3 regions of the Shewanella oneidensis MR-1 genome follow, and region 3 is predicted to be linked to each of the others. Evidence: predicted binding sites of a transcription regulator. Region 3 holds the regulator's gene; each other region holds the start of a gene.
What was found. Region 3 encodes NrdR, which represses ribonucleotide reductase genes. Its sites were predicted from a motif close to AAACACNANATNTNGTGTTT; they were not measured.

Region 1 (5,831 bases), 1.1 Mb from region 3:
CTGCCACTTAGCACTTTTGTTTTACAGGCACCGCAAAAACCACTGCGACACTCAGAGAAAATCCTGACCTTTTTAGCTTCGAGTGCTTGCAGTAAAGAGTTGTGCTGCTGAGTAAATAGCAGCACAGGTTGCCCTTGCAGGCGCACAATGGGCGCCTTGGCAAAGGGGCTGTTCAATGGATGGCTCTTGAGCGGATTCAACTTAGTCATTTCGCAATCAAAAGCGACTAGAGATCGAAATCAAGGAATTCATCACTGTCGACGGCCGCATCGATTTGGCCGACCAGATAGGATGAAACTTCCACTTCTTGGGGAGCCACTTGTACCGCATCACTCTCTAACCAGTTTTTCATCCAAGGTAATGGGTTAGTCTGTTCGGCGTAAGGCTGTGGCAGGTTAACTGACTTCATCCGTTGGTTAGTAATGTACTCAACATATTGGCAGAGGATCTGCTCGTTTAGACCGATCATAGAGCCGTCTTTGAACAGGTATTTGGCCCATTCTTTTTCTTGCTCGGCGGCTTTAAGGAACAGGTTGTAGGCTTCCTGTTGGCATTCAATTGCAATCTCGCCCATTTCAGGATCGTCTTTGCCACCCTGCATGATGGTTAAGATGTGCTGGGTGCTGTTTAAGTGCAGCGCTTCATCACGGGCAATAAGGCGAATAATTTTCGCGTTACCTTCCATGAGCTTACGTTCAGCGAAGGCAAATGAGCAGGCAAAGCTCACGTAGAAGCGAATAGCTTCGAGCGCGTTAACTGACATCATGCAAAGGTATAGGGCTTTTTTCAAGGTGCGGGTATTCACCTCTACTGGCTCACCATCAATTACATGGGTGCCTTCACCGAGTAGGTGGTATATCTGGGTCAGTTTGATGAGGTGATCGTAGAACTCTGCAATGTCTGTGGCACGGCGCAGGATCTCATGGTTCACCACGATATCGTCAAAAATCACCGAAGGATCGTTGACGATATTACGAATAATGTGAGTGTATGAGCGCGAATGAATGGTCTCGGAGAATGACCAGGTTTCAATCCAAGTCTCTAACTCAGGTAGTGATACCAGTGGCAAAAAAGCCACGTTTGGCGAACGGCCTTGAATTGAATCGAGCAGCGTTTGATATTTCAGGTTAGAAATAAAAATATGCTTTTCATGATCTGGCAGTGAGTTGTAGTCGATTTTATCGCGGCTCACATCGACTTCCTCTGGGCGCCAGAAGAAAGACAGCTGCTTTTCGATTAGTTTTTCAAACACTTCATATTTTTGTTGGTCATAACGTGCGACGTTTACCGATTGTCCGAAAAACATAGGTTCACGGGTGGCATCGTTGGGTGTTTGGCAAAAAGTAGAGTAGGTCATGTACGAGTATTCCAATAAGTCGGGATCCCATTGGGATCCCGTAACCGTTAACATTGAAGATTAGATTTTGCAAGCGCCGCCAGCACAGCCGTCATCTTCTTTCTCTATGTTGGTAATGTCATCGTGTTGATCCGATGCACCATCGCGAGTGTTATGGTAGTACAGCGTTTTTACACCTAACTTATAGGCATTGAGTAAGTCTTTTAGCAGGGTCTGCATCGGGACTTTACGGCCCTCAAAACGCGCTGGATCATAATTTGTGTTAGCCGAAATCGCTTGATCAACGAACTTTTGCATGATACCCACAAGCTGTAAGTAACCTTCGTTGCTTGGCATTTGCCACAACAGTTCATAGTTATTCTTTAAGGTGTCGAAATCAGGTACCACTTGCTTTAACTGGCCATCTTTACTGGCCTTCACACTGATTAAACCCCGTGGCGGTTCGATACCGTTGGTGGCGTTTGAGATCTGTGATGAGGTTTCAGACGGCATCAGTGCCGACAGTGTCGAGTTACGTAATCCGTACTCTTTAATGTCGCTGCGCAGTGCTTCCCAGTCTAAATGCAATGGCTCACTGCAAATCTTATCTAGGTCACGTTTGTAGGTATCGATAGGTAAAATACCTTGGGCGTAAGTGGTCTCATTAAATAATGGACATGCGCCTTTTTCTTTAGCGAGATTCATAGATGCTTTGAGCAGATAAAACTGAATCGCTTCAAAGGTCTTGTGTGTCAGGTTGTTCGCGCTGCCATCGGAGTACTTCATGCCATTCTTCGCTAAGTAGTTAGCAAAGTTGATGACGCCAATCCCTAAGGTACGACGGTTCATCGATGAAATTTGTGCAGCTTTAATTGGATAATCTTGGTAATCCAGCAGGTTATCTAAGGCTCGCACGGCTAAATCAGCTAATGGCTCCAGTTCCGCTAAATCGGTAATTGTCCCCAGATTTAATGCCGAGAGTGTACAAAGGGCGATTTCACCATTTGGATCGTCAATGTTATTCAATGGCTTGGTTGGCAGCGCGATTTCGAGGCAGAGGTTAGACTGTCTGATCGGTGCAACTTTTGAGTCAAATGGACTGTGGGTGTTACAGTGATCCACGTTTTGAATGTAGATACGGCCCGTTGAAGCACGTTCTTGCATCATCAGTGAGAACAGATCCACCGCTTTTAATGTCTTCTTACGAATACTGCTGTCTTGCTCATATTGCAGATACAAACGCTCAAATTCGGCTTGATCTTCAAAGAAGGCATCGTAAAGACCGGGTACGTCAGATGGGCTGAATAGGCTAATGCTTTCGCCTTTGATCAGACGTTGATACATCAGTTTATTCAGTTGCACGCCATAGTCTAAATGACGGATACGGTTATCTTCAACGCCACGGTTGTTTTTCAGTACCAGCAGAGATTCAACTTCTAAATGCCAAATAGGATAGAAGAGGGTGGCTGCACCGCCGCGCACACCGCCTTGCGAGCAAGACTTCACCGCGGTTTGGAAATACTTGTAGAAAGGTAAGCAACCTGTATGGAAGGCTTCGCCGCCACGGATTGGGCTACCTAACGCACGGATACGACCAGCGTTGATACCGATACCAGCGCGTTGGCTCACGTATTTCACGATAGACGATGCGGTCGCATTGATCGAATCCAAGCTATCGCCACATTCAATCAGCACGCATGAGCTGAACTGACGTGTAGGTGTACGAACGCCTGCCATGATGGGGGTCGGCAGTGAAATCTTAAAGGTTGATACCGCGTCGTAAAAATCTTTAACGTACTGCAGGCGCGTTTCCTTTGGATAACGGGCAAACAAACAAGCCGCCACCAGAATATAAAGGAACTGGGCGCTCTCATAAATCTCGTGGGTCACGCGATTTTGAACCAGATACTTGCCTTCGAGCTGTTTAACGGCTGCGTAGGAGAAATTCATATCGCGCCAATGGTCGATATAAGTATCCATGATATCGAGCTCTTCGCGGGTGTAGTCTTGCAGAATGTGCATATCATACTTACCCAGCTCCACCAGCTTAGTCACATGATCATATAACTTGGGCGGCTCGAACTGACCAAAGGCCTTCTTACGTAAATGGAATACGGCTAAGCGCGCAGCCAGAAACTGATAATCGGGTGACTCTGGGGAAATTAAATCCGCTGCCGATTTGATGATCGTTTCGTGGATAGCTTCGGTTGGGATCCCATCGAAAAACTGTAAATGCGTGCGAAGTTCAACTTCAGAAACAGAAACGTTTTTTAATCCCTTGGCTGCCCAAGTAATTACGCGGTGTATTTTGTCGAGATCGATCGTCTCACGGGCACCACAACGTTTTGTAACTGTCATATTGCTATTCATTGAAGAGAGGCCTTGGTTCTGATATCTATTCAGGTGAACTCAGTCACCGTACGTTTCCTTGTAAAACAATCAACCTGAAAACCCTTAATACTGCTGACTATGGTGAAAATAGTCGATTTAGCGGGGAACTTCTAGTGTGCCTGATTGCTACCTATACACAAGATATGGTGTTTTAAATAAGATGAGATACAAGATAGTGAGGTTTGCCGTCATTTGCAAGTCTCAATTTAGGGGGTATCTTGTGGATATCTTGAGGATAAAGAAAAGCGTTAGTAATGACTAACCTTGTAGCTCAAATTGAGAGTAGCGCGCATCTTTTGTGTCGAATTTTTGTCCAAATCTCACTGTGTGATCGATCGCTAAAATAAGCAGCGATCGCGATCACAGGGGTTGACCCACAGTATGAATTCTACTAATCGCTGGCAGTGCGTACCTGTACCGTTATTGTGAGCTAATTTTGTTGACTTATTTTTGCCAAGGCTTGGCTTAACGCCGTATGAAGACATAAAGGTGAAGGGTAGTGGGCGTAGGCTGGCCAAGTGCTGGGAGTATCGGTTGCACTTAAATATCCCCAAAGTGCCACTCCGCCGAGCATGCCTGCTGCTTGGGCGGCCAGTAAATCCCGCTCGGCATCCCCTAAATAGAGGATCTGATGTGGCTTACATTGCAGTTGCTGGGCGCCCAGTAGCATAGGGGCCGTATGGGGCTTAGCGTAACGGGTCGAATCGCCGCTGATCACTACAGACATACGCGCGGTAAGCTTAAGCTTATTCAACAACGGGCGAGTAAAACGTGCCGGTTTATTGGTGATCACCCCAAATGGCACACTGTGTAATTCGAGCCAGTCAAGCAACGGGGCTATACCTGCAAATAATTGGCAATGCTCGCCATTAATCCGTTGATAATGGATAAGGAGTCCCTGTTGCACTTGGGTTCGTAGCGTCTCATCAGCATCTGGAATGGCGGCATCCACTAAGGCAAAACTACCGTGGGAGGCTGCGCTACGCATCGCCGCTAAGGGTTTAGCGGCGATGCCGACATCGCGTAAACTGAGATTAAGGGCTTCAACCAAATCCGGCGCGGTATCGGCGAGGGTGCCGTCAAGATCGAATAACACCCCTTTAATCTCAGATAAGCTCATTTCAATCAACCTTCTGTGTTGCAATCATATAGTTCACATCAACCTTTGAGGTGTATTTAAAGATCCCTGTTAGCGGGTTATAGGTGATCCCAAGGGCGTCTTTGCAGATGAGCTCGGTGTTATCGACTAAATCAATCAATTCAGAAGGTTTAATAAACTTATTATGGTCATGGGTGCCAATGGGCAGCATCTTCAGTAGATATTCAGCGCCGATAATGGTTTCGACAAAGGATCTTACATTGCGATTAATGGTGGAGAAAAACACAAAACCACCGGGTTTTACCATATCGCAGCAGGCTTGGATTACTGATTGCGGATCGGGAACGTGCTCCAGCATTTCCATACACGTCACCACATCATAGTATTCTCGGTGATCTTCCCTATGGGCCTCGGCGGTGTTTTTCACATAATTGATGCTTACCCCAGTTTCCAGCGCATGCAAACGTGCGACTTCTAACGGTTCTTCACCCATATCAAGGCCATCAACGATTGCGCCGATACGAGCCATGCTTTCGGATAAAATGCCACCACCGCAGCCGACGTCGAGCACTTTTTTACCAAAAATCCCGCCAGCGGTTTGATCGATATAGTTCAAGCGTAGGGGATTTAATAAATGCAGCGGTTTAAACTCGCCATTAAGATCCCACCAGGTTTCGGCCATACGTTCAAACTTTGCGATTTCCTGCGGGTCTACGTTGGTATTCTGTTGCATGCGATTACCTAAAGCGGCTGAATAGTGCGGCTATTATAACGACAAAGGTTGATAAACACAGTATGGGCTGGATCTAAGTCTTTGTGGTTGGTTGAAATTTCAGCAATTATCCGCAGTTCTTTGACAGTTTGTGAGGTAGGGCGGTTTTTAATGCTCATGGATTAATCAATTGTTGGGATTGATTGCTAATCCAACAGGGTATTTTTATGAGTTTAAATGCGTAAATTGACAGTGTTTTCATCTATTAAGCCACATCCTTCGCAATTCGCGCA
Region 2 (5,831 bases), 660 kb from region 3:
TTGCCGCATTTAGGGCAGGTAAATCCTTTGCTGGTACAGCTAAATTCACCGGTAAAACCGCAATCATAACATTCGTCAATCGGTGTGTTAGTGCCGTAGTAAGGTACACGGCTATAGCTGTAATCCCAGACATTTTCGAGCGCTTCAATATTGTGCTGCATATTGGGATATTCGCCGTAGCAGATAAAGCCGCCATTGGCGATGGCAGGATATGGCTGCTCAAAATCGATTTTATCGTAAGGATTCACCCGCTTTTCCACATCCAAGTGGAAACTATTGGTGTAATAGCCCTTATCGGTAACCCCTGTGACCACGCCAAACTGGCGTGCATCGAGCTTACAAAAGCGACTACAGAGACTCTCACTCGGCGTGCTGTAAAGGCTAAAACCATAACCCGTTTCGGCCTTCCATGCGTCGGTGGCCGCTTTGAGATACGCAACTATCGCTACGGCTTTTTCCCTAAGCTGCGCATTATCAAACACATGGGTTTCAGTGCCATAGAGTGCATTAATGGTTTCGTGTAAACCGATATAGCCTAATGAAATCGATGCACGACCATTTTTAAAGATTTGAGCGATATCATCGTCGGCACGCAGGCGCACGCCACAGGCGCCTTCCATATATAAAATGGGTGCGACTCTGGCTTTAACGCCATTTAACCGTTCGATGCGGGTGTCTAATGCACGGCGGGCAAGCAATAGGCGCTCATCTAAAATACGATAAAACTCAGCCTCATCGCCTTTAGCCTCGAGGGCAACCCGGGGCAAGTTTAAGCTGACCACGCCAAGGTTATTACGCCCCTCATGCACGAGTTCACCGTTTTCTTTATAGGAGCCTAAAAAGCTACGGCAGCCCATAGGGGTTTTGAACGAGCCCGTGACTTTTTCAACTTGCTCGTAGTTCAAAATATCCGGATACATCCGCATCGTAGCGCATTTAAGGGCCAGTTGTTTTACATCGTAATTGCAATCGCCGACTTTGTGGTTAATGCCATCACGGATAGCAAACACCAATTTAGGAAACACCGCTGTCTTACGATTTTTACCTAAGCCCGCCATGCGTACTTTCAGCATCGATTGCTGAATTAAACGCGACTCCCACGAGGTTCCTAGCCCAAAACCAAAGGTCACAAACGGGGTTTGTCCATTAGCGGTATGTAAGGTATTAACTTCATATTCAAGGGATTGAAAAGCATCATGGCATTCTTTTTCGGTCTGCGCGGTGGCGTAAGCTTTAGCATCTTTAATCTGCCAATTCAGCGCCACTTGATAATGCTTGTCATAACTCTTGGCCACAAACGGCGCTAACACTTCGTCAATACGGTTAATGGTCGTACCGCCATAAATATGGCTTGCTACTTGGGCAATAATTTGCGCCGTTACAGCTGTGGCCGTTGAGATAGATTTAGGGGTTTCAATTTCGGCGTTGCCCATCTTAAAGCCGTGGGTCAACATGCCCGCCAAATCAATCAACATACAGTTGAACATCGGGAAAAACGGCGAGTAATCGAGGTCGTGATAGTGGATCTCACCCATTTCGTGGGCGGCCACGACATCCTTAGGCAAAATATGGCTCTTGGCGTAATGCTTGGCGACAATACCCGCTAATAAATCCCGCTGAGTAGGGATGACTTTAGAATCTTTATTGGCGTTTTCATTTAACAGTGCGGCATTACTTTGCTCGACTAAACCACGAATTTCTAAGTTGAGTTTGCTCGTAGCGTCGCGGCAAATATCCCTGTCGTGGCGATATTCAATGTAGACCCGTGCCAATGACTTATAGGGGCCTTCCATCAATAGGTTTTCAACCACATCCTGTAAATGGTGGATCTCAACTTCAGCCATATTCGCCACTCGCGCGCTCACACAAGCAGCTACCGTCGCGGCATAATCTGTATCCTCTATCCCAACCGAGTTTGCAGCGGCGATCACTGCATCTCTTATCCTTGTTTCATCAAAAGGTGTGCGGCAACCATCCCGCTTGATCACGACCGGCATTGTTCAGTTCCTCTCCATCCTGATTAAAATTAACACTACATATAGTGATTTGATAATCAACAAACACAATATGTAGGCAATTAGGCGACATCGACACCTAAAATTCCATGATCCAGATCATGATTTATCGGATGGATAAAAAGAACAAATAAGAACTGCTGCCAAGCCCAATGATCTCAGTTTTAAGCCTTGACCTCGACGCGAAAGCAAGATAGCGGTGCTAAATGGAGAGACTTAACAACACAAAGGGCTATGATGCTTAAAATCAAAACCCTTTGTTTTGACGTAGAAAAAATAGATAGGCTTAACGCTTAGCCAGAGCAAGATAACTGCTTAATTGGCCCTGCGCCGATTGCTGCACTCCCATGGATGAAGCCACTTGCATGGTCGATTTGAGACCTTGCCATAATCGTTTTTGGCTGTCGCTCATGGTGGGATTACTGTTCAAATAATCCGTTAATTGACCAAACACTTTAGTCGCCTTTTGCGCCAAAACGGGCGAATGGGCATCATCCATATTTTTTAGCACATTTTTCGCATCAACTAAGGTACTAATCATCGGGCTGTTTGGCGACTTTTCAGCCAAGGACTTTAGCTCATCATCGATAAAATCCTGCAAAGACTGCTTATTGGGGTTTTGACTCGGCACAGTAATGCCGTTTTGCGAAAGGCGTTCAACTTGGGCATCAGAAAGAATGCCGTCCTTTTGAAGCCGCGACACTAGCGCAGGAATATCCGCCACACTAAATTTGCCATCGGCAAAAAAGTCCTTCGACATGGCCTGAATTTTTTGTGCCCGCACTGCCCGAGGTGACAGCGCAATCTCATCACTCGGTTTAGTGTCAGTCTTTGAGGGTTCCTTTGTGGATGAGTTTGCATCCGTGCTCGACTCGGTTTTACCTGTATCCGTCTTCTTGCTATTAAGGCCATAGGCTTCAGCAGCATTGTTGCGATTAAGATTAAGGGTATTTAAGAGAGAATTCATCGTCAATAATTCGGCGTCTAATACTGAGTGGCGTTTATAAAGCAAAAACTAAGCCAATCAAGCAGTAGCTAGCTTTATACTTTGTGATTCTCAGATGAACTCATCCTGCCATATTTAATCTTTCCAAATCGCGGCTTCAATCAAATGTGCCACTTTTGCCACGGCGGCCTCTCCTGCTGCGATGGCTTCGTCAGCTCGGTGAAATTCCATTGTGCCGATATTCGCGACTTCAGGTACAATGCAGATATCAGGCGGATCCCCCATTAAACGCGCACGTTTATGCCGCTGTTCTAAAATCCCCATCGACTGTGACATTACCGCAATCATGCCTGGGTTAGATTTGGTCCCGAGGGAAAACTTGTCGGTTAAGTTACTGACATATTCCCGCCCTCGGGCGAATAAATCCATAAAGCCGGTTTCTTGGCGCGCGGGCATCTCCGTGTCTTCTTTTGTTGCCCGGTGGCTGGTCATATTGACAGGTAAAACCTGTAATCGACCAGAGTGAAAACCATGCAAATCAACAGCAATCACAATATCAACACCCATTGCTCGGCTCACTGAAACGGGAACAGGGTTAACCACTGCGCCATCAACTAACCAACGTTCACCTTGGCGAACTGGCGCTAATATTCCTGGCATAGAGCAAGAAGCCCGAACAGCTTGGCGTAAGTCACCATGACGGAACCAGATTTCCTGTCCGGAATAAAGATCAGTGGCAATTGCAGCAAAGGGATATTCTAAATCCTCAATATTGACATCACCAATGCGCGACTGCAGTACATCGAACACTTTTTCACCGCCAATCAGTCCACCTTTACGCCAACGAATATCCATCAGCCCCAATACATCCCAACTGGAGAAACTGCGCACCCACTCTTCAAGCTCGGCTAAATGATTATGAGCATAAGCAGCGCCCACCAAAGCACCGACAGAGCAACCTGCCACCTTATCAGGTTTAATTCCCATCGCCGCAAGTCCGTTTAGCACACCAATATGCGCCCAACCTTTTGCAGCGCCACTGCCTAATGCGATGCCGATTGTCGGATTAGTCCCCTTGCCCATTATAATTTCCCTTAATAAATCGATGATTGGAAGAAACTAAGTACTTTCCAGAGTGCAGGAAGGCATTAGACAACACTATCCATTATTATTACTAGGACGTATTGACGTTTATAGGGTATTTTTACAGCGATTTGGCTTTAGCGTTTATGTAAGTAAAAGTCAGTGCTGTGTGGTTATTCGACATCAACGAACGATAAGATAACACTGTAAAACGCCCCAAAAACCAGTTCGAAGGGTTCATCTGTCAATTCTCTCTTTCACGACAACAGCTCGCCATAGGATTGCAATAGCGACATGTCACTCATCGTTTTGCGAGCATGCACTTGTCTTAACGCACGCAACCGAATCTGGAAATATCAACACGCCCTAGTGATTACCTTCATTTATACATTTAACGATCAGCATTGAAAATCATGGTTCAATGACAACAAGGTCACTTGTTATCCTCTCAGTGCAGAGTCAATTCAGTTAAAGATGATCTCAAGGACAAATACATCGATTGATGCATGCCACACAAATATGCGGCTATTTAGATGATTCCGTAAGATAATGCCTGATCAAGATAGCTGACCATAGTGATTTAGCGCTATAATCTGCCCTCACTCAGATTTAGGGGATATACCTTTGCAGTTTACTGATTTTTCTCTGGACCAGCGTCTGTTACAAAGCTTAAAGCATATGGGGATTGCAACCCCAACCGCCATCCAGGAACAAGCCTTACCTATCGCCTTGGCAGGTAAAGATTTAATGGCATCGTCAAAGACCGGGTCAGGTAAGACCTTGGCGTTTTTGCTGCCCGCATTGCAAAGGGTTATCTCCACCCGCGCCCTCAGTAAGCGCGATCCTAGAGTATTAATTTTATTACCGACCCGCGAATTGGCCCATCAGGTTTATAGCCAGTTACGTCTACTGGTTGCTAACACCCAATATAAGGCAATTAGTGTATTGGGTGGCGAAAACTTTAACGATCAAGCCAAAGCGCTAGCAAAAGAGCCGCATTTTATTGTGGCAACGCCAGGGCGAATCGCCGATCACTTAGAACAAAAAAATTTATTTCTCAATGGATTAGAACTATTAATCCTCGATGAAGCCGACCGCATGTTGGATTTAGGCTTTGCGCCACAGTTAAAAGCTATCAACGAGGCAGCCGATCATAAACGTCGTCAGACCTTAATGTTCTCAGCAACGTTAGATCATAGTGAAATCAATGAGATTGCGGCAGCGTTACTCAAGAATCCATTACATGTTGCGATTGGCACTGCTCACGCTGAACATCAGGATATTTCGCAGCGGATTTATCTGTGCGATCACTTAGATCACAAAGAGGCCCTACTCAGTCGTTTGCTTAGCGATGAGTCACACAAACAAGTGATCATTTTTACCGCCACCCGTGCCGATACAGAACGTTTAGCCGCAAAACTCTCGGCTCAAGGTTTTGCGACCGCCGCCTTGAGTGGCGAGTTAAAACAAGCGGCACGTAATCAGATCATGGACCAATTTGCCCGTGGCCAACAGCAAATACTGGTAACCACAGATGTGGCATCCCGAGGCTTAGACTTACTGAATGTCTCCTTAGTTATCAACTTCGACATGCCGAAATTTGCCGAAGAATATGTCCACCGCATTGGCCGTACGGGTCGTGCAGGCGCAAAAGGTGATGCGATATCCTTAGTCGGTCCAAAAGATTGGGATAGCTTTAAAAAAGTACAACTTTTCTTAAGAAAAACCTTTGAAATCAGTGTAATTAAAGGGCTTGAAGCTAAATTTACTGGTTTAAAAGATAAGCC
Region 3 (5,831 bases):
AAACTTATGGCTTTCATCCGCACCGAAAGCTTTAGCCAATTCAATCGCCTCGTTAATGGCAACTTTAAATGGCACATCTTTACGGAAAGTCAGCTCATAGGCCGCTAAGCGTACTATGGCTTTCTCCACTGGAGACACCTCATCAATGGGGCGATCTAAGTGTGGAATGATCAACTCATCCAGTTGGGTTTTCTTAGTTGCAACGCCTGCAAATAGCTCACGAAAATAAGCTACGTCTACACCATCGAGACTCTGTTCAGTTAAAAACTCATGCTCGACATCGGCAATATTATTCCCGCTTAGTTGCCATGAATAGATGGCTTGAACGGCTAAACGGCGGGCCTTGCGGCGCTCAGAAGGCTTCATTATTTTTCCTACTATTACAACTGTTGTTCAAGCTGTTGCAGAACGTTGACCATTTCAAGCAAGCTTAGAGCAGCTTCGCCGCCTTTGTTACCCGCTTTAGTACCTGAACGCTCAATAGCTTGTTCAATGGTATCTGTAGTCAATACACCGAAAGCAACGGGCAGATCGAACTCTAATGCAATTTGAGCCAGACCTTTGTTACATTCGCCTGCAACAAAATCAAAGTGAGGGGTACCACCACGGATTACCGCACCAAGTGCAATAATACCGTCAAACTTACCACTTGCGGCAACACGACGTGCAGCCAGCGGTAACTCAACCGCACCAGGTACACGGACAACAGTGATGTTTTCATCACTGACTTGGCCAAAACGTTTCAGCGTGTCAAGTGCACCTTCAAGCAGGCTTTCGACTAAAAAGCTGTTAAAACGCGAAATTACAATCGCAACTTTGGCATTCTTCGCTTCGATATTACCTTGAACTACGTTCATTTTCTTACCTAATTTAGCTAAAGCACCCAGCTCTGGGCGAAAAGTGGCGACATGATACCACAGTCAATTGCCCGCGGCCTTATGCAAATGATAGAAATGGTTAATTTTACCTTAGTGCAACCTATTACAAGCTTAACCTGTTACTCAGCTACGCATTCGGTCACTTCAAGGCCAAAGCCTGAAAGTGAGTGATAACGTTTGGGCGAGCTTAAGAGTCGCATTTTTGTCACGCCTAAACTGGCGAGGATTTGCGAACCCACACCTACACGGCGTGAGGTGCCTTGCCATTTAGCCGATACTGGGGTCTGACCTTGATCTTCCGCTTCAAAGGCTTTGACTTTGGCGAGGATTTCACTGGAATGTTCCTGATTGCCAAGCAGTACTAATACACCACCTTCGGCAGAAATCCGCGCCATCGCTTTTTCGAGCGGCCAGCTACGTTGCTGATCACGCTCAGAGTGAAGTAGATCGTTAAAGGTATTCTGTAAATGTACCCGTACTAAACAGTCAGGCTTCACCTCGCCTTTCACTAAGGCAAAGTGCAATTGATTGTCGATAGTATCCCTAAAGGTCACCATATCGAACTCACCGAAACGGGTTGGCAGTTTGCATTTGGCTTCACGCACAACGGTCGTTTCTTTGGTATTACGGTATTCAATCAGGGCCGCAATAGTGCCGATTTTAATGCCATGTTTTTCAGAGAAAATCTCTAAATCTGGGCGACGGGCCATAGTGCCGTCTTCGTTCAAAATTTCAACAATCACCCCCGATGGTTCAAGCCCTGCTAAACGGGCTAAATCACAGCCCGCTTCAGTGTGACCTGCGCGGGTTAATACGCCACCATCCTGCGCCATTAACGGGAAGATATGCCCAGGCTGAACTAAGTCCGACGCTTTAGCATCTTTTGCTACGGCCGCTTTAACGGTTACAGCGCGATCGTGGGCCGAAATCCCTGTGGTTACGCCTTCGGCAGCTTCAATCGATACCGTAAAGTTGGTCGAGAACTGCGCATTGTTATTGGTTACCATCAAGGGCAGATTTAACTGCTGGCAACGGGCCTTGGTCATCGTTTGGCAGATTAACCCGCGGCCGTATTTCGCCATAAAGTTAATCGCTTCTGGCGTCACCATTTCGGCCGCCAAAATCAGATCGCCTTCGTTTTCTCTGTCCTCGTCATCCATCAAAATAACCATTTTGCCTTGACGAATATCCTCGATGATCTCTTCTATACTGTGCAGCGCCATTGTAGGACCTTTATAATGTGACTGTTGTTATGAATTCTATACCTAAGTGAACTGAGTGCCAGTGTACTAACGCACAAAGCCAGCACGGGCTAACATTTCCATGGTCACCCCTCCGCCTTGGGTTTCTTTGCTGTCAAAACGCATTAAACGCTCTAAATAACGGGCAATTAAGTCCACTTCAATATTGACCTTATCGCCTGCTTTTAAATCCACCAACGTGGTTTCACCTGCAGTATGGGGCACAATCGTTAATCGAAAACGGTGTCCATCGACTTCGTTTACTGTCAGGCTCACGCCATCAATCGTGATAGAACCTTTATGGGCAATATAGCGAGCAAGCTCCGTGGGAGCCGCTAACCAAAATTCGATTGCTTGACCACGAGCAAGACGCTGCTCAACAGTAGCAATCCCATCCACATGACCACTCACCATATGGCCGCCTAAACGAGTAGTTGGGGTGACGGCCTTTTCAAGATTGACCTTAGTACCCACTTTATAGTTTGCAAAACCTGTAAGGCTGACGGTTTCAGCTGACACATCAGCCACATAGCCATCGGCTAACTGTTGAACCACGGTCAAACATACACCGTTGGTGGCGATACTGTCGCCTAAACGCACATCGGTTAAATCCAGTTTGCCACTGGCGACCGTTAAGCGAATATCATCGCCTTTACGCTCAAGCTTTCGCAGTGTACCAACGGCCTCAATAATCCCAGTAAACATGGTTAACTCACTTATTCGCTAAAGATGGATTGGACTCGAGCCTCAAGGTGAAGCGCGTATCCGCGCCCACTTTACGCTCGTCGACCAATTTGAGGGTCGGAATATCGGCCATCATTTGATAATCGGGTAATTCAAGTAGATTACGTCCTTGGCCGCCAAGGATTTTCATCGCTTGATAAAGCACTAATTCATCGGCTAATCCTGAGCCGATAAAGGCGCCAGCTAAAGTCGCGCCCGCTTCGATAAGCACCTGATTACAGCTTTTGCCTAAATAGCTTAATAGTGCAGACAAGGAGATTCGACCCTCAATGGCTGGTAATTGGAGGCAAGTCACATGGGCGGGTAATTGCACCATAAAGTCTGACGAATAGCTCACTGTCGAGACTAATAAAATGGGTGATTCAATCGCAAACAATGCTGCCGTGATAGGCATGCGGGCGCGACTGTCCAAAACCACTCGCAGCGGCTGTAAAACCTGCGACTCACTCAATTGCGCTCTTAAACTGCCAAGCTCTGAGTAGCGCACATTGAGCGATGGATCATCGGCCAGTACCGTTTCAATCCCCGTGATCAGCGCGCAGGATCGTAATCTTAAGCGCTGCACATCGCGGCGAGCTTCAGGGCCAGTGATCCATTTAGACACCCCGTTTGATAACGCAGTTTTACCATCAAGACTCGCGGCAAGCTTTACCGTCACCCAAGGTAGACCCGACTCCATGCGCTTCATAAAACCAAGATTTAAGGCATAGGCCTCATCACGATGCAAGCCCACATCCACTTGAATACCCGCATCGCGCAGCATTTGAATACCGCGCCCGCCGACCTGCGGATTAGGATCTTCAACCGCCACCACCACCCGCTTTACACCAATATTGATCAGCGCCAAGGCGCAGGGCGGCGTACGACCATAATGGCTGCAGGGTTCTAAGGTGACATAAGCAGTCGCGCCACGGGCAAGCTCGCCAGCCATGCGCAGCGCATGCACTTCAGCGTGGGGCTCTCCGGCTTTTTGATGATAACCTTCACCGACAATCTGGTTATCGTTAACGATAACGCAGCCCACACTGGGATTGGGGCGAGTGGTATAAAATCCTTTGCGAGCCAATTGAATAGCTCGGCTCATCATTTGGTTATCGAGTACTGACCAATTCATATAAACCCTATGATATTTTGAGTCATCCGCTTTTAGCGCATTGCTACACACTTTAACCAGATGCTATCAAAAACTATTTTTGCAGCTTAGCAATCGCCTCACCGAATTCGGAGACATCCTCAAAGGCGCGATAAACCGATGCGAAACGAATGTAGGCGACTTTATCTAGGCTCATTAACTGCTCCATCATCAAGTTACCTATCATCTCTGAAGGCACTTCACGCTCGCCAGTAGCCCGTAGTGTCGATTTAATTTTACTTAAGGCCTGCTCGATTTCATCCATGGAGACGGGGCGCTTTTCGACCGCACGCAACATGCCCGCTTGCAATTTTTCTTCATCGAAGGGTTGGCGCGTGCCATCACGTTTAATCACCCGTGGCATCACTAATTCGGCACCTTCGAAGGTGGTGAATCGTTCGTGGCATTCGGTGCATTCTCGACGGCGACGCACTTGATGGCCTTCCGCCACTAATCGGGAATCGATCACTTTGGTATCTGTCGCGCTGCAAAATGGACAATGCATTGAGCCTCCTGCCGTGAATGGGGTATAACCTTTGGCTTTACGATGCTATCTAAGATTAACTCGTTTGGTTTAAGTCTACGATTTTAGCAATAAAAATGGCCGCTTAAAGCGGCCATGGGATTTTATCCTATTTATGGGCTGAGGTTAACTACCTGATGGTTGTTAGACTCAGTCCCATAAAATTAACAGGTTAACCGTAAACAGGGAAACGAGCGCACAGTGCCAATACTTGGCCTTTTACGCGCTCGATGACCGCAGGATTATGGGCATCGTCGAGGATGTCACAGATCCAACCAGTTAATTGTTTCGCTTCGGCTTCTTTAAAGCCACGGCGCGTAATCGCAGGGGTACCGATACGTACACCAGAAGTCACGAATGGTGAACGAGGGTCATTCGGCACTGAGTTTTTATTCACGGTAATGTTAGCGCTGCCTAAGGCGGCATCGGCTTCTTTACCGGTCAAGTCACGACCAATCAGGTCAACTAGCATTAAGTGGTTGCTGGTTCCGCCAGAGACGATTTTGTAACCGCGCTCAAGGAACACTTCAACCATAGCTTTAGCATTATTAACCACTTGCTGTTGGTAGGTTTTGAATTCTGGCTCTAGAGCTTCTTTGAAGGCAACCGCTTTACCCGCGATAACGTGCATCAAAGGACCACCTTGACCGCCAGGGAATACCGCAGAGTTTAGCTTCTTGTATAGCTCTTCATCATCGGCAGCAGACAGGATGATACCACCACGAGGACCCGCTAAGGTCTTGTGGGTCGTTGAAGTCACAACGTGAGCGTGTGGCACAGGGTTTGGATACACGCCAGCAGCAATAAGACCCGCTACGTGCGCCATATCAACGAACAGATAAGCACCGATTTTGTCTGCAATTTCGCGCATTCTTGCCCAGTCAACAATACCTGAGTAAGCAGAGAAACCACCGATCATCATCTTAGGTTTGTGTTCTACGGCCAGACGTTCCATTTCGTCATAGTCGATTTTGCCTGATTCATCGATACCGTAAGGAATGATGTTGTACAGTCTACCTGAGAAGTTTACAGGTGAACCGTGGGTCAAGTGACCACCGTGGGCTAAATTCATCCCTAAAACGGTATCGCCTGGTTTTAACAATGCCATATAAACGGCGCTGTTTGCTTGAGAACCTGAGTGAGGTTGTACGTTTGCGTAAGTCGCACCAAACAGTTGTTTTGCACGCTCAATCGCTAAGGTTTCAACTACGTCCACATACTCACAACCACCGTAGTAACGCTTGCCAGGATAACCTTCGGCGTACTTGTTGGTTAATTGTGAACCTTGTGCTTGCATCACGCGTGGACTGGTG

Region 1: the regulator NrdR is predicted to act here: its motif matches at 3,860-3,879, upstream of nrdA (class 1a ribonucleoside-diphosphate reductase subunit alpha).
Region 2: the regulator NrdR is predicted to act here: its motif matches at 2,028-2,047, upstream of nrdD (anaerobic ribonucleoside-triphosphate reductase).

The regions. Positions count from the first base shown of each region.
Region 1 covers NC_004347.2:2,518,756-2,524,586, reverse strand. The annotation lists gene yfaE (class I ribonucleotide reductase maintenance protein YfaE) at 1-209, opposite strand, end outside; gene nrdB (class Ia ribonucleoside-diphosphate reductase subunit beta) at 227-1,357, opposite strand; gene nrdA (class 1a ribonucleoside-diphosphate reductase subunit alpha) at 1,418-3,706, opposite strand; gene SO_RS11070 (HAD family hydrolase) at 4,158-4,847, opposite strand; gene ubiG (bifunctional 2-polyprenyl-6-hydroxyphenol methylase/3-demethylubiquinol 3-O-methyltransferase UbiG) at 4,849-5,559, opposite strand; gene SO_RS11060 (hypothetical protein) at 5,568-5,717, opposite strand.
Region 2 covers NC_004347.2:2,951,054-2,956,884, forward strand. The annotation lists gene nrdD (anaerobic ribonucleoside-triphosphate reductase) at 1-1,997, opposite strand, end outside; gene SO_RS13130 (hypothetical protein) at 2,302-2,982, opposite strand; gene rssA (patatin-like phospholipase RssA) at 3,097-4,044, opposite strand; gene SO_RS13140 (DEAD/DEAH box helicase) at 4,669-5,831, shown strand, end outside.
Region 3 covers NC_004347.2:3,611,349-3,617,179, forward strand. The annotation lists gene nusB (transcription antitermination factor NusB) at 1-366, opposite strand, end outside; gene ribH (6,7-dimethyl-8-ribityllumazine synthase) at 381-857, opposite strand; gene ribBA (bifunctional 3,4-dihydroxy-2-butanone-4-phosphate synthase/GTP cyclohydrolase II) at 998-2,101, opposite strand; gene SO_RS16215 (riboflavin synthase) at 2,168-2,824, opposite strand; gene ribD (bifunctional diaminohydroxyphosphoribosylaminopyrimidine deaminase/5-amino-6-(5-phosphoribosylamino)uracil reductase RibD) at 2,832-3,977, opposite strand; gene nrdR (transcriptional regulator NrdR) at 4,051-4,500, opposite strand; gene glyA (serine hydroxymethyltransferase) at 4,691-5,831, opposite strand, start outside.